2 regions of the Aequorivita sp. 609 genome follow, and region 1 is predicted to be linked to the other one. Evidence: riboswitches for the same ligand, from Rfam matches in the RefSeq annotation. Region 1 holds a riboswitch; the other holds the start of a gene.
The links. Region 1 has a riboswitch for S-adenosylmethionine ahead of H4O20_RS02450 (hypothetical protein). Riboswitches for the same ligand answer to the same signal wherever they lie in the genome.
Positions count from the first base shown of each region.

Region 2: it holds a riboswitch for S-adenosylmethionine, as region 1 does, so the genes downstream of both, H4O20_RS11985 (O-acetylhomoserine aminocarboxypropyltransferase/cysteine synthase family protein) here and H4O20_RS02450 (hypothetical protein) in region 1, are expected to answer to the same signal.

Region 1 is NZ_JACJVM010000004.1:68,013-76,288, forward strand. It holds gene H4O20_RS02415 (hypothetical protein) at 1-971, shown strand, start outside; gene H4O20_RS02420 (SDR family oxidoreductase) at 995-1,792, opposite strand; gene H4O20_RS02425 (NAD(P)-dependent oxidoreductase) at 1,827-3,035, opposite strand; RNA gene ssrA (transfer-messenger RNA) at 3,207-3,605, shown strand; gene H4O20_RS02435 (Sir2 family NAD-dependent protein deacetylase) at 3,986-4,672, opposite strand; gene H4O20_RS02440 (hypothetical protein) at 4,685-5,461, opposite strand; gene H4O20_RS02445 (hypothetical protein) at 5,472-5,840, opposite strand; gene H4O20_RS02450 (hypothetical protein) at 5,943-6,590, opposite strand; SAM-I-IV-variant riboswitch at 6,642-6,737, opposite strand; gene H4O20_RS02455 (class I SAM-dependent RNA methyltransferase) at 7,121-8,276, opposite strand, start outside.
Region 2 is NZ_JACJVM010000035.1:44,503-52,778, reverse strand. It holds gene H4O20_RS12005 (tetratricopeptide repeat-containing sensor histidine kinase) at 1-1,556, shown strand, start outside; gene H4O20_RS12000 (response regulator transcription factor) at 1,638-2,285, shown strand; gene H4O20_RS11995 (M20/M25/M40 family metallo-hydrolase) at 2,432-3,976, shown strand; gene metK (methionine adenosyltransferase) at 4,129-5,385, opposite strand; SAM riboswitch class I at 5,743-5,861, shown strand; gene H4O20_RS11985 (O-acetylhomoserine aminocarboxypropyltransferase/cysteine synthase family protein) at 5,978-7,273, shown strand; gene H4O20_RS11980 (alpha/beta fold hydrolase) at 7,303-8,276, shown strand, end outside.

The sequences.
Region 1 (8,276 bases):
ATTCGGAAGAAGTGCGCGTTAAAGATGCTTTTAATGAAAAATCTGGAAACAGTCATGAGATTAATTTCGCTCTATACAACGCACTTGATGCAGCAGGTCTGAATGTAAATACAATGCTTATTTCTACACGAGATTACGCCCTCCCTACAAAGCAATACCCTGTAATTGCCGATTTTATTTATGCAATTGTAGTCTTAGAAATTCAAGATAACAAGTACTTTCTAGATGCGACAGACAAATTCACACCCTTTGGCGTCTTACCCTTCCGCGCTCTTAGCACAGAAGGGCGTTTAATGGACTTTAACAAAGGTAGTTATTGGGAAAAAATCATTCCTTTTAACAAAAACCTGCATTATGTAAATATGCAACTTACTGCAGACGAATCTGGATTATTCACCGGGAAAGCAAGTCAAGTCTCTACAGGATATGTATCGGTTGTAGAGCGAAAAGAGTACAACGATTACAGAAAAGATATAATCGACAGAAAGAAACAAAGTAGAAATGAAAGCTTGGAAATTTCAGATCTTAAAATTGAAAATGAAAAAGACTTAGACAAGCCGTATAAAGAGACCTTTAAATTAGCGCTTCACGAACAGCCAATAGCAGATAATCTTTTTCTATATCCGTTTTTAATGGAAACATATTTTGGTGAAAATCCTTTTGTGAAAAGAGAAAGAATTTTCCCTATAGATTTTGGTTTTCCCGTAATGAACAATTACTTAATAGCTATAGATGTCAACGATCAGTATAAAATTGAAAAAGTTCCTGCCAATAAGATTTTAAAACTTCCAGAAAATGATGGCGAGTTTTCAGTGGTTTACGATGTTTCAGGGAGTAAAATAAATATCAGACTTAGCGTAAAGCTGAACAATCCAAGTTTTGCTCCAGAAGCTTATAAATCACTACAAGAATTTTTTACTGAACTAATTAAAGTTCAAAACGAAGAGCCTATTCACTTAAAAAGAATTTAACTTTCAATAGTAATAAACCACTATTAATCCCGATTTTTTTCTTGTATTTTACGAATTATTGCTGTTGAAGTACGTCTCGGTAGAAAGCGAGGAAGTCTAGATAGAAACCTATTAATTTTACCTGGAACTGCCACAACTTTTCCCTTGAGCATTGCTTCATAACCATATTTAGCTACCTCTTTAGGACATCCAATATTAAATTTAATTTTATTATTCGATACATCTGCACCATTTGAAACTACTTGTTGAAATGATGTATTGGTTTGTCCAGGACATAAACAAGTAACCGTAACCCCTGAACCCTTTAGCTCATTGGCAATAGCTTCTGAAAAGGAAAGTATATACGCTTTTGATGCATAATACAAAGACATTAAAGGCCCAGGCTGAAATGCTGCAAGAGAGGACATGTTTAAAATTTTCCCCTCACCTCTTTCAAGCATTCCTTTTAAAACTAACTTGGTTAAATGTGTTGTAGTCATCACGTGAAGGTTTAGCATATCCATTTCACGCTGCCAATCGGTATTGCTGAAAGTTCCAAATATTCCAAAACCTGCATTATTGATTAATACGTCTATAGGTTTGCCTTGAGTAGCTTCAAAAATTTGTTCTGCAACATTACTCTTACTCAAGTCCTTTACAATAAGTTGAATTTCTGAAGCGTATTGACTTGCGAGATTTTCTTTAGCTTGTTGCAGTTTGTCAGCATCAATATCTGCTAAAATTAAATCATACCCATCCTTTGCTAATAATAAAGCAAGTTCGTATCCCAAGCCAGAAGCAGCTCCTGTTACAATTCCTATTTTTTTATCTCGTTCAATAATTTAGAATTTTTTTTGCAATTATGTAAATGAGTATCTACTCAACACCATTTACATAATCTTTTAGGTACTCAAAATTTGAAGTAAGTTTTCCGTCGCCGGTTGTCATTTGCGAACGTTTCAAAATACCATCCTTATCGTTATTAAAAAACGCTGGTATTACGTGTTCAAAAAACATTTCGCCAAAACCTTCACTTGCATTTTTAGGTAATTCGCAAGGTAAGTTATCTACAGCCATTACAGCTATAGATCCAGGAGCGCCTAATTTAGTTTCACTTTCGGTTATAGGGTCATATCCATAAAAAGGGTCTGCGATTGTAGAAGCTCGAATTGTACAGGCAACAGGACCATCGATGTCACAAGAAACATCAGCGACAAAGTTGATTTTAAATTCAGGGTTTCTAGCATCTTCTCTAGTAAAAAGATATGGAGCATTATTTCCATAGAAGTGTCCAGAAATAAACATATCGCTCACTTTTGCATATTTCATAAAATCACTTTCATAACCTGAAGGATCTTTATAAAATTCCCTTTTATTGAACTCACCCCCATCTTTACGTTTATTGTATTCAGAAACATCAATCAAACAATAAACAGGCTCATCAAATTCTTTCGTAAGGTAATCTTCATCACTTACTTCACGAATTTTTAAATGGTCTAAAACTCTTTTTGCTCCTTTAGTTACTTTACCTGTTCCTGAAAGAACAATTTTCATATTCGGGATGGTAATTTTATCCAATTCTGCTTTTACAGCTTTTAAATCTGGCAGGTTTTCAACTTTAGGTAAATCGTATAAATTATCGCGTAAACCTAAGCCTCTAATACCATTATAAGCACCAACTAGTCCAGCGTAATAACCAAATCCAATTAATCGCTTATTAGATTTATTTACTATAGTTTCATGATCGAACATTTCTATATTTTTCTCCAACATAGCCTTTAATAGCTTACGATTATACGGCTGCTTTTTAATAGTATGACTGAAGTAGAAATATTTTTTATTAGGAATTAATGCCTCTACGGGAACTTCCTTTACACCCAACATTACATCTGCCTCTGACACATCCTCTAGAACTTCAAATCCTGCATTGCGGTAGGCCTCATCAGAAAAAATACGAACATCTGAAGATTCCACGATAATTCGTGCATCGGGAAACTTTTTTATGACTTCTTGACATTTTTCTGGTGAAAAAACTACGCGACGGTCTGGCGGATTCTTACGTTCTTTTATAATAGCAAAGGTTATTGGCATTTTGGTATATTTTTTGAACAAAAATGAGTATTGGAATTTATAAGAACGCAAATGTAATAGATTTCTTGTATCTTTGCACGTTAGTTAGTAGCTAGATAATAGAGAAAAAGTAGCGTAAACGTTGTTTATTTCTGTTAATTCTCTGAAAATCACTGACAAATAAATGGGGCCGACTGGTTTTGACAGCGGGTCTAATTGTATTGTAAGCATGCCGAGCGCTGGGATATAGCTCGTAAATATCATATTTCACACTTTTTAAACGGCGAGAATAACTACGCCCTAGCTGCATAATCCGAATCATAGTAGGATGTGCCTCGGCCCACAAGGTGGGCAAGCAGGAAGTCACTCAACGGCCTTGGTTTACGGCGGTTGATTTAGTGGCTTCGTAAAAGTAAACCTAGCGATGCTAGTGCTTTGATGGCATCGTGAAGCTCAAGTAAAGATAAGGAGTGCGTTGGTAGTTTTCGACCGGCAATCTCACGAAAATCTAAATGAAAACTAAGCATGTAGAAAGCATTATGGTTGCACGTTTGGACGGGAGTTCGAATCTCCCCGGCTCCACTGATCACTTAGAAAGTCACGCCGATAGGCGTGGTTTTGTTGTTTTATGAAGAAATTGAGCTCGCTCAAAATTTCAGAATAAAATTACAAAGCAAGGACGCAGTCCGTGGTTTTCTATTTGCAGGACTGGTGCCTATGGAGATCACATTTTTTATTGTAACCTCCCCGGCTCCACTGATCACATAGAAAGTCACGCCGATAGGCGTGGTTTTGTTGTTTTATGGAGAAATTGAGCTCGCTCAAAATTTCGGAATAAAATTACAAAGCAAGGACGCAGTCCGTGGTTTTCTATTTGCAGGACTGGTGCCTATGGAGATCACACTTTTTATTGTAATCTTTTCGGTTACACAATAAAAAAACTATTAAAATAAAAGTTCTAATGTTTAAGGCAGATACTCTTCAACCAACAACTTTACTCCAGTTGTAGCTTTCTCCTGTAGTACTAATAAATTTATACCTTTTTCCACATCAGGCTTTATATCAATATAAACTGTTTGAGCATCTACAGGAACAGACAGTAACAATGATCCCGCTGGTTGCACTACCATTGAAGTTCCAACAATAACAAACAAATCTGCCGTTTCAGCTATTGTAATGGCTTTCTCAATTTCAGCAACTTCTTCCCCAAACCATACTATATGTGGTCTTAATTGACCTCCATCGGCTGCCAAATCACCAAGTTGAATATCTTTAGTGTACGGGTAAATATGGTTTTTATCTTTAATACTTCTACATTTGGTCAGTTCACCATGCAAATGCAAAACATTTGTAGAGCCAGCTCTTTCGTGTAGGTTGTCTACATTTTGTGTAATAACAGACACTTCATACCTATCTTCTAATTCAGCAATTAATTTGTGCGCTAAGTTTGGTTGAGCTTTTTCAACCTCTCTTCTTCTTTCATTATAAAAATCCAATACAAGTTGTGGGTTTTTGTTAAACCCTTCTATAGAGGCTACTTCTTCAAGCTTATGGTTAGACCAGAGTCCGTTATTGTCTCTAAATGTAGGAATGCCACTTTCTTTACTAATCCCTGCACCGGTAAAAAATACTATGTGATGTTTGTGCTTCATAAGTTTGGTTTTCTATATAGTTATTACTTTTTGCCCATCTAATTTTATCTTCTTAACAAACGAGAATGATTTACCATCGTAAATAGCACTGTAATCTAAATCCCTTTTTAATAGCTCATCCTGAAGTAGCATTATATCGCTTTGCATTTCAATGCTGAAATGCGTTCGCCCAACGTACGTATTAAACAATTCGATAAGACCCATTTCGTCAAGTTCAATCAGTTTCTTCATATATTTTAATCTAGACTCTGGAATAGCCCCATGTTTCATTTTGATATTTCTTAATACAGATTGCTCTGCCTTCTGTACACCTATTTCTTTCCATACATTAAATTTAACGATTGGAAAATCAACCTCTCGAACCTCCTTCTCAACCTTTTCCTTATACCAGACGAAGTTCCCATCAGCATTTATTAAACTGCCTAACCAAGGAATATTTTTACAAGTAGGGTGAGGCTGATTAAGGTAAGGTGAATATGTATCTCCAGCACCATGTATTAACTCTTCATCAGCAAATACATAATCCCGTTTATTTACAAAACCCAAAGGGCGAAGCCGATTTTCAACAATTTGTATAAGGTTGTAAGGTGGAGAGACCATCTCAGCTACAACTAATAGTTTCCCATTAGTCTGTCCATTTAAATCAAACTTTGTCATAAAATCTTTCAATGTTCCAAACTTCTTGTTGACCGAGGCTACATTTATTATTAGACTTGAAAAGACGATGGGCATCTGGTCGTTATCTAAAAACTCTTGCCTGTTTTCCAATGTATTATTATTATTTCTCATAAATTCAAGTTTATTCCATCAAACAAATTTCATCACATTTAAATGCCCCATACTTTTTATAATACTGGCTTTCTCTATTCCACAATACAATATACTTAGCAAGTGTTTGAATTCTAAAAGAACCTTTACTCGAAATCAAACTAAATCCTTTTCCAGAGAATTTAAATTCTTCATCAAAATACCAAATCTCATAGGGTGATACATTGGTGAAATCTAATAAAGCCACGACATTCTCAGCAGGTAAACATAACAAATAAGGAAATCTATCTTGTGTAATGATTTCTGATACATCAATAAAATCTTTTTCTATAGAAGAGAAAATCACATCAATTGGTTGTGAGATTTTTGAATTGCTTAAATTGACATTAGTGGGATTCATATTATTTATTAATTATAAGTTGTGGAGGTGATAGTTGGTGGTAATCTTTCACCTTAATAATTCTTGTATTTTTTAAGGTTGCTATATATCGTTTAAACTTTCCTACATCCGTAAATGATAAACGTTCGAATTGTTCCTCCTTATTCCTTTGAAAAAGAAACCACCCATTTCTGGTATATCTTCAATTAAATCAAAAGCGAGACAGTCTTTAGGAAGATTTTCGAAGATTAAAGTGAACGAGAAAATTGTCCCAGGCTTAACAAAGCACCAGTTAGGATATACTGCGATATTTTCACTAAAAAGCATTTTAGACTTCCTTGCAGTCTGATGGCATTTTAGGTAAGTGTTATTCCAAATTCGCAATCTTTGAACATCGCGATATGGACCTAAATCGATATGAATAATTACCTGAGATTCCGTATCTGTTTGTGTAGCAAATTTTTTCTTTATCTCCTTGGCGATTTGAATTTTTGGGTCTTCTATTTCTAGGCTTAAATTTGGAATTCCAGAGCCTTCATTAATGTTTAAAATAGTGTCTTTGAAATCATTTGGAGTTTTATTAAACCTCCTAATAATTGCTTTACGAATAGCTATTAAACGTAAAGCTTGTAAATGTACGCCCTCAATATTGGCTGTATGCGCACTTTTGTAATTGTCTATGAGTTCTTCATCAGACAAGTTTTCAAAAACTTCTAAGAAGTTTGAGATATTCAGTTCTCTCTCTCTTCTGCTTGATAAAAGATGTTCCATAATAGATTTAATTAAAAAATTAAACCATTACAAAAAACAAATGAAATGTGTAGGATAACATATTTTTCCTGGACCGGCTCATCGTTTTAGCACCTTCGCCTGTTTGGGCAGGTTGCTGTTTCAATTAAGAAACTCGTAATGATACTGCATAAATACAATTTATTTTTAAATAAGACAAGAATAAATTATGATTTTATCAATAGACAATGAAACCAGTTTCATATAATACACATAGCTATAGCGGCGTATATAAATTTTTTGTGTTTTATTATATACTCAAAACCCAAGATAATAGTTGAGCCAGTTTGAAGTGCCGTTGCAGATATAATAAAGTATCTTGTAAAGTAAAAAATCACTTTTCAATTACAACAAAGAAGTGAGTCGCAAAATGTATTCAATAGAAACTCCAATCATCAACTTATTCCTAAGCCAATAACCGATTTCTCTAATAATCACCGAGTCGATATCTTAGAAATAAACTAAATTTTTATGACGTCAGATTTTCCTGAAAAAGAAATTGATCTAAAAAATTACTGCTTAGAAGCTTTTCTACTTCCTTCATACATTTCATAACGCACAAGTTTGGATTCTAATTTCCCGTTGAACAACTTAATTTTTCTCGAAGGACGAAGTCCAACAAACTTAAGCGCTTCCATATTTGAAGTAATCATCCAAGCCTGAGTTCCAGGATAGCCACGTTTTAATGTATTCCCGATAGAGCTATAAAACTCCTGAACATCATTCACAGATATTCTTTCATCATAAGGCGGGTTGAAAACCATATACAACGACTTTTCTCCCTGTTTTTCACTTTCAAAAAAATCTTGTTGTCTTACCTCAATAAATTCTTGAAGATTTGCACTTTTTATATTCTCCTTAGATTTATGAACAGCAACAGGATCAGAATCGAAACCATAAATTTTATGAGGGAAATCACGAACTTTTTTAAGAGCTGCTTCTTCTATTTTCTCATATAAATCTACATCAAAGTCTGGCCAAGTTTCAAAACCAAATTCCTCACGATTTAGATTAGGTGGAATATTACATGCTATCATTGCAGCTTCAGTCAACATAGTTCCACTCCCACACATTGGATCTAAAAAGTCACACTGCCCTTGCCAACCAGATAGCATTAAAATACCTGCAGCTAAAACTTCATTTATTGGAGCAAGGGTACTTTCTACTTTATAACCACGTTTGTGTAATGACTCTCCAGAACTGTCTAATGAGATAGTACAGATATTACGATCAATATGTACATTTATTCGTAAGGTAGGGTGGTCTAAATCTACATCTGGCCTAACACCTTCCCTATCTCGAAAACGATCTACAATAGCATCTTTGGTCTTTAAAGCGATATATTGAGAATGTGTAAATACATCTGAAAAAACAGTAGCATTAACTGCTAACGAACCTTTTACGTCCATATAGTTTTCCCATGGCATCTCATAAACTTTTTTGTATAAATCTTCTTCTGTGAAAATATTAAAGGCTGTAATTGGCTTCAGAATTTTAATTGCAGTACGGCAGCATAAGTTTGCCTTATACATAAAGCCAGTGTCTCCTTCAAAGGAAACATGTCGGGTTCCTAATTCAATAGAAGACGCTCCTAATTGACGAAGTTCCTGAGCCAGTAGCTCTTCCATCCCGAAAAGGGTCTTAGCTACCATTTTAAAATTCTTTACC
Region 2 (8,276 bases), on a different contig from region 1:
ATTACGAAGACGCTCTTGAAAACTATATTTATGCCGATAGGATATACGAAAAGATGGGCTTAGAAAAAGAGCAGGCCACGGTGAATAATAATATAGGGATGGTCTATAGCATGTTACAAATGAATGAAAAAGCCGTAGAGTATCACGAAAAAGCGCTTATATTTTTCAAAAAAATTGCTGACAAAAAAGGTATTTCAGAAGCTAAAAACAATATAGCGATTATCCATGCATCTGAAGGTCGATTCGAAGAGGCGCTTTTATATTTTAAACAATCTTTTGCGATTGAGAAATCCTTGGATGATAAAAAAGGAATGGCTGAATCGGTCAACAATATTGGGGGTGCCTATTATTACCTTGGAAGGATAGATTCTGCGGTGCATTACTTTAAAAAATCTGCAATGATTGAAAAATCCATCGGTAATTTTTCGGGAGTAAGTGCTAGTTATAACAATATTGTTCAAGTTTTGCTTGACAAAAATGAATTGAACGAGATTGATGTTTATTTGGATTCGGCCTATCAATTCGCGAGACAAAGTCAAACCGCCGAGGACATTGAGATGTCCCTGCTAAATTATTCAGATTACTATGCAGCTAAAAAAGAAATTGGACCATCCTTTGAATATTATAAAAAATATGTAGCCTTTAAGGATAGTGTTTTAAGTAAATCCAATATGGAGACGTTGCAAGAAATGGAGGTAAAATATGATACCGAAAAAAAGCAAAATGAAATTCTACAACAACGTGCCCAACTAGCAGAAAAGGAAATGGAGGTACGCCGAAAAAATACTTTTATTTTCGGCAGTCTCGGCCTAGCTTTGGTTCTCGGGCTGCTGGGCTATTTACTCTATAATCAGCAGAAACTTAAAAACCACCAACTTCAAAAGGAAAGTGAGTTAAAAACGGCTTTGGCAAAAATTGAAACCCAGAATAAACTGCAAGAACAGCGTTTGCGTATTTCTCGAGACCTTCACGACAATATTGGAGCACAGCTCACTTTCATCATATCTAGTATTGACAACCTAAAATTCGGCTTTACAGATATTGGTGAAAAACTTGGCAACAAACTTAGCGCTATTAGCGTCTTTACCTCCCAGACCATTTATGAACTCCGCGATACCATTTGGGCGATGAACAAAGAGAGAATAACTTTTGAGGATTTACAAGCGCGAATAGCAAACTTTATTGAGCAAGCAAAAAATGCATCGGAAAATACCGAGTTCTCATTTAACATTGAAGAAAGTGTTGACGAAACACATGTGTTCTCGTCTGTTGAAGGAATGAATATTTACAGAATCATTCAAGAGGCGGTAAACAATTCATTGAAATATGCCCTTGCCGACGAAATCGAGGTAAATATTTCAAAAGAAGGTGAGCAGTACCAAATTGAGATTGCCGATAACGGCAAAGGATTTAATCTCGAGACAATCGATATGGGCAACGGCCTTAATAATATGAAAAAACGCGCCCGGGAGATTGATGGTACACTTGAAGTTCAAACCTCTAAAAATGGAACTTCTATTTTGCTGAGGTTGGCAAAACCATTTACAGAAGGATAAATTAATACGGCAAATGCCCTATTTTACGGTTGTCTTTTTTGAGCTAAATTCATTATCTTTAAACGACTAACCGAAAATATAATGTTGAAACTCGCTATTGTTGACGATAACTCCTTCCTTATTCATGCCATAAAGGAAAAATTATCTTTTTTTGAAGATGTTTCGGTGATTCACACCTCGTTAAATGGCAGTGAGCTGCTTACAAAACTACAGGAAAACCACAATCTCGATTTAATATTGATGGATATTGAAATGCCTGTTTTAAACGGTATAGAGACCACCCAAATGGTAAAGCAGAAATATCCGCATATCAAAATAATTATGCTAACTGCCTTTGACAATGACGAACATATTTTCAACGCTATAAAAGCAGGTGCCGATGGATATTTGCTGAAAGAAATTAACCCCAAAGATTTATACGAAGGTATTTTTGAAACACTAAATGGAGGTGCAGCTATGACTCCTTCTATAGCTATGAAAACTCTAAAACTACTTCGAAATCCTATCGATATTCAAAACCTAAGAGATAAAGAACAAATCTCCTTGTCCGCTCGTGAGGTTGAGGTTTTAGATCAATTAAGTAAGGGTTTGACTTATACTGTAATTGCAGAGCATCTTTTTTTATCGCCTAGCACTGTGCGAAAACATATTGAAAATATCTACAAAAAACTTCAGGTACACAGTAAGATTGAAGCTGTCCAAAAAGCGAGAAACCACAATATTATTTAATACTTTAGACCTTCCCTATCATTTAATACTTAGAATCGGGCATTTTCTATTTCTGTGGTTTGTTTGTAAAACTTTTCTTAATATAAAATATATTGTAGTTTTAGCTTTTACATTTAAAATTTGATACCGAACACAAACCCTTCATTATGAAAAAACTATTGACACTTGCCTTTTTAATGTCGGCAAGCTTTACAATCTCTGCACAAGAGAAAGATCCTGTAATTGATAACATTTTAAAGGAGGCTTACGAAAACTCACAACTAGAAACTCTTGGTCACGAATTAATGGACGACATTGGTCCGCGATTGGTGGGAACCCCACAAATGCAAAAAGCACACGATTGGGCGGTTGCAAAGTACAAATCTTGGGGAATATCTGCCGAGAATCAACAGTATGGTGAATGGAAAGCTTGGGAGCGAGGTATTACTCATATAGATATGGTTCACCCTAGAGTACAATCTTTAAACGGAACTCAATTAGCTTGGAATCCTGGAACATCAAAAAAAGGTGTTACTGCTGAATGTATTATTCTTCCAGAAGTAAAAGATTCTATATCATTTCAAAAATGGCTTCCTAATGCAAAAGGTAAGTTTGTGATGATTGCAATGAAACAGAGCACAGGAAGACCTGATTACAACTGGGAAGAATGGGCAACTCCAGAGTCTTTTGAAAAAATGAAAAATGAAAGAGAAGCTCAAACTAAGGCTTGGAATGAAAATATTAGTAGAACTGGCTACAACCGAAGAAGTATTATTTCTGCATTAGAAGATGCAGGTGCAGCTGGAATTATAGATAGCTATTGGTCTAAAGGTTTTGGCGCTAACAAAATTTTTGCGGCGCGTACTAAGAAAATACCAACTGTAGATATTCAATTGGAGGATTACACTATGTTATATAGAATGGTTGAGCATGGTGATAAACCTAAAATAAATATAATAGCACAATCTAAAGACTTAGGTGTAGCTCCTGCTTTCAACACTATTGCTGAAATTAAAGGAACTGAAAAACCCGACGAATATGTAATTCTTTCTGCTCATTTTGATTCGTGGGATGGAGGAACAGGTGCTACAGACAACGGTACTGGAACTCTTGTAATGATGGAAGCAATGCGTATTTTGAAAAAAGTGTACCCAAATCCTAAACGCACAATTCTAGCTGGGCATTGGGGAAGTGAAGAGCAAGGACTAAACGGATCTTCTGCCTTTGTTGCTGATAATCCAGAAATCGTAAAAAATATGCAAGCAGCTTTTAATCAAGATAACGGTACAGGGAGAGCTGTTAAAATTAACGGAGCAGGATTCTTACACTCTTACGATTATATTTCCCGTTGGTTAGCTGCAGTACCAGACACTATTAGCAAGCATATTGAAACAACTTTTCCAGGATGGCCGTCAAGTGGAGGTTCAGACAATGCTAGTTTTGTAGCTGCGGGTGCACCTGCTTTTAATTTGAGCTCTTTAAGCTGGAGTTATTGGAACTATACTTGGCACACCAACTTAGATACCTACGATAAAATTGTTTTTGACGATGTGCAACACAATGCTATTCTAGCTGCAATCATGGCTTATAAAGCTTCGGAAGATCCAGAGTTTACCTCTAGAGAGCAAATAAACCTTCCAATTAATAAACGAACTGGCGAGCAACAAAAGTGGCCTACGCCAAGAACTCCAGAAAGAAAAGGAGGAATGTAAACCTTAAATGCACCAAGTAAAAAATCCCATATTCCAAAGTATTCAATTGGAATTTGGGATTTTTTTATTTTTATAGAATTGAGAACTATAAATGTAATAGGTTTCGACTTTAGTTTATCCTGAGCCAAGTCGAAGAGCTCAACCTGACTTTGTTAAATGTTAAAAGCTTTTTTTACTTTATCGACATATTCCAATTTTTCCCAAGTGAAAAGCTCAACTTCTTTTTCTACTTTTCCGTTGTACGGGCTTTCAAAAGTTTTAGTGATGGTTTGAGGAGTTCTTCCCATATGTCCATAAGCAGCCGTTTCAGAATAAATAGGCTCTCTAAGTTTTAATCTTTTTTCAATTGCAGCTGGGCGCATGTCAAAAATCTTTGCCACTTCTTTAGCAATCTCACCATCAGTAAGATTTACGTTTTTAGAGTTGTAAGTGTTTACTAAAATTGAAGTAGGTTCTACTACACCAATAGCATAACTTACCTGTACCAAAATCTCATCAGCTACACCTGCAGCAACAAGGTTTTTAGCAATATGTCTAGCCGCATAAGCTGCACTTCTATCAACTTTACTTGGGTCTTTTCCGCTAAAAGCACCACCACCGTGAGCACCTTTTCCACCGTAAGTATCAACGATTATTTTTCTTCCTGTTAAGCCTGTATCTCCGTGTGGTCCACCAATCACGAATTTTCCAGTTGGATTAATATGATAAGTAATATCATCGTTAAATAATTTTTGAACGTGCTCAGGGAATTGCTTCTTAACGCGAGGAATAAGAATTTTCTTTACGTCATTTTCAATTTTTTTAAGCATAACCTTGTCGTCCTCATCAAAGTCGTCGTGCTGTGTAGAAACAACAATTGTAACAATTTTTTGTGGAATATTGTCATCGCTGTATTCAATTGTAACCTGGCTTTTTGAATCGGGACGCAAATACTTTATTTCGTCCTCTTCTCTTCTAAGCGCTGCCAATTCATACATTATTTTGTGTGAGATATCCAATGCCAAAGGCATATAATTCTCTGTTTCTTTGGTAGCATAGCCAAACATCATTCCTTGGTCTCCAGCACCTTGTTCCTCTTTATTTTCGCGATCTACACCTTGGTTAATATCTTGAGATTGTTCGTGAATTAATGAAATTACCCCACATGAATCCCCACTAAATTGATACGCGCCTTTAGTGTAACCAATTTTATTAATTACATCACGGGCAATCGTTTGTACATCTAGATAAGTATTGCTTTTTACTTCTCCAGCAAGAACAACCTGACCGGTGGTAACTAAGGTTTCACAAGCAACTTTACTTTCTGGGTCGAAAGCTAAAAAATTATCTAAAAGCGCATCACTAATTTGATCTGCAACTTTGTCTGGATGTCCTTCAGAAACGCTTTCTGATGTAAATAAATAAGCCATAATCTGTATTAAATTTTTAAAAAACATTAAAAACGACCTAGAATAAAATGTTTTAAGACTTGCCTAATGGCTTATGACATACATTTATGTGAATAGCCTAAAGTCCTATATTTTATAGTCTTAAGTCATTTATTTAAAAAAAGATTTGACGGGTCGCGACCTTGGGAAGTTCTCACTGCCTTTAGCATTTTTTAGGGAGGTTGCAATCAGTCAAATCTTTCCTCTTAAATTATCTGCTGCAAAAGTATAGAATTAAAATGAACTGAAGATTTGTTTTAAAAATTTTTGACAAAAAATTAGGTTATTAATTTTTTCCGACCCTATATTTGCACACACAAAGTTCAAACTTTTATTGAAATGTTATCAAGAAAGGCCGAGGGAATAGACCCTATGACGCCTTAGCAACCCTTTCTCCGGAATGAAGGTGCTACATTCTACAACTATCCTGAATTATTAGGATTGATGATAGATAACGACAAGTCAGTTTCTTTTCTGAAGCTGCTTTTCATTTATTCTTTTTAACATTTTTCTATTGTCCCGAATTTATTTCGGGATTGGTTTAATCTATTTATTAACTCAAAAAATTAGAAAAATGAGTACAAAACACAATTTCGCAACAAATTTGTTGCACGCAGGACACGACGTAACCGCAAATGGTGGAACTAGAGCAGTCCCAATTTACCAAACTTCCAGCTACGTTTTTAGAGATACAGACCATGCGGCGAATCTTTTTAATCTCTCCGATGCAGGATATATTTATTCTCGTCTTAACAACCCAACTTGCGATGTATTGGAAAAACGATTAGCAGCTTTGGAAGGCGGTATTGGTGCAGTTACAACAGCTTCTGGTGCAGCTGCTGTATCAACAGCATTGTTGACGCTGCTTCGTGCTGGCGATCATATAGTAGCATCTAGCAGTTTGTATGGCGGAACTTTCAACTTGCTGAATGTTACTTTAACGCGGTTAGGCATTACAACAACTTTTGTAGATGCTTCTAATCCTGAAAATTTTGGAAATGCCGTTAAGGAAAATACGAGAGTTATATTTATCGAATCGATTGGAAATCCCAAATTAGATGTTCTTGATATAGAAGCTATTGCCGCTGAAGCAAAAGAGAATAAAATCCCGTTGATTGTTGATAATACCGTTGCTTCCCCAGCCTTATTGCGACCTATTGAATACGGAGCAAACATTGTAATCCATTCACTTACAAAATACATAAACGGAAACGGGACAACTCTCGGAGGGGTTATAATCGACGCTGGGAATTTTGATTGGACCAATGGTAAATTCCCTGAATTTACTGAGCCATCTGCAGGATACCACGGATTGATTTACGCTGATGTTTTAAAAGAAGCTGCTTTTATTGCCAAGGTTCGCCTGGAAGGTCTTCGCGATTTTGGTGCAGCTTTAAGTCCGTTTAGCGCTTTTCAAATTTTACAAGGATTAGAAACCTTAGAAATCAGAATAAAAAAACACAGTGAAAATGCACTGAATTTTGCGAAATGGTTACAAAATAGAAAGGAAGTAGCTTGGGTAAATTACCCAGGTTTGGAAGATAATAAGTATTATAATTTAGCTCAAAGGTATCTTCCAGAAGGGCAAAGCGGACTTGTAACTTTTGGTGTAGAAGGCGGATATGAAAGTGCTAAAAAAGTAGTTGATAGCGTAAAAGTTTTTTCACTTTTAGCAAATATTGGCGATACAAAATCTTTAATTATACATCCTGCAAGTACCACTCACCAACAACTAAATGAAGTAGACCAAGCCTCATCTGGGGTGTCTCAAGATTTAATCAGACTTTCCGTGGGATTGGAAAATATAGAAGATTTAAAAGCTGATTTAGAACAAGCGTTTCAGGAAGTTTTTAAAGAGCAATTGGTTTAAATAAAAATAATCTTCTTACAGCTAAGATAATGTCTCAAATCACACAGCTAAAAATAAAAGAATACACCACACAAAGCGGTTTGTGCTTAAAGAACCTTCCCTTAACCTATGAGGTTTTTGGGAGGGAATTAGGCTCAGCTCCAATTGTTTTGGTAACTCACGCGCTAACAGGAAACAGTAATGTATGTGGTGAAAACGGTTGGTGGAAAGCTTTAATTGGTCCTGAAAAATGTATAAATACTAATAAATACACCATTCTTTCATTCAATATTCCAGGGAATGGATACGACGGTTATCTCATTAAAAATTATGAAGTCATCACAAACTACGATGTTGCTAATTGGTTTATAAACGGATTAGAACAACTTAAAATTTCATCAGTATTTGCTGGAATCGGAGGTTCGTTAGGAGGAAGTATTTTATGGCAAATGGCAGTTTTAAAACCTGCATTATTTCAGAAGTTAATCCCTATTGCTACCGATTGGAAAGCTACCGATTGGGTAATTGCACAATGCAGAGTGCAAAAGCAACTATTAAATAATTCAGAAAATCCTGTTCACGATGCACGCATTCACGCGATGACATTTTACAGAACTCCACAGTCTCTTAAACAAAAATTTAATAGAAGTTTAAATGAAATTGCTTCATTGTATAATGTAGAAAGTTGGTTGCTTCATCACGGTAATACGTTGCAAAACCGCTTTCATTTACATGCCTATAAGTTGATGAATCATTTATTGATGACTGGCGGTTTACAATCTGAAGATGAGTTTTTACAATTAGCTTCAACAATTGAAGGAGATATTCATTTGGTTGGAATAGATAGCGACGGATTTTATTTAAATGAAGAAATAAAACAGACGTATTCTTTATTAAAAACTAAAAAAAGTAAAGTGCATTTTTCTGAAATAAATTCTATTCACGGACACGATGCTTTTTTAATAGAATACGAACAATTGGCGGAAATTCTGAACCCCATCTTTAATTCAGAAGCCTTGCTGTA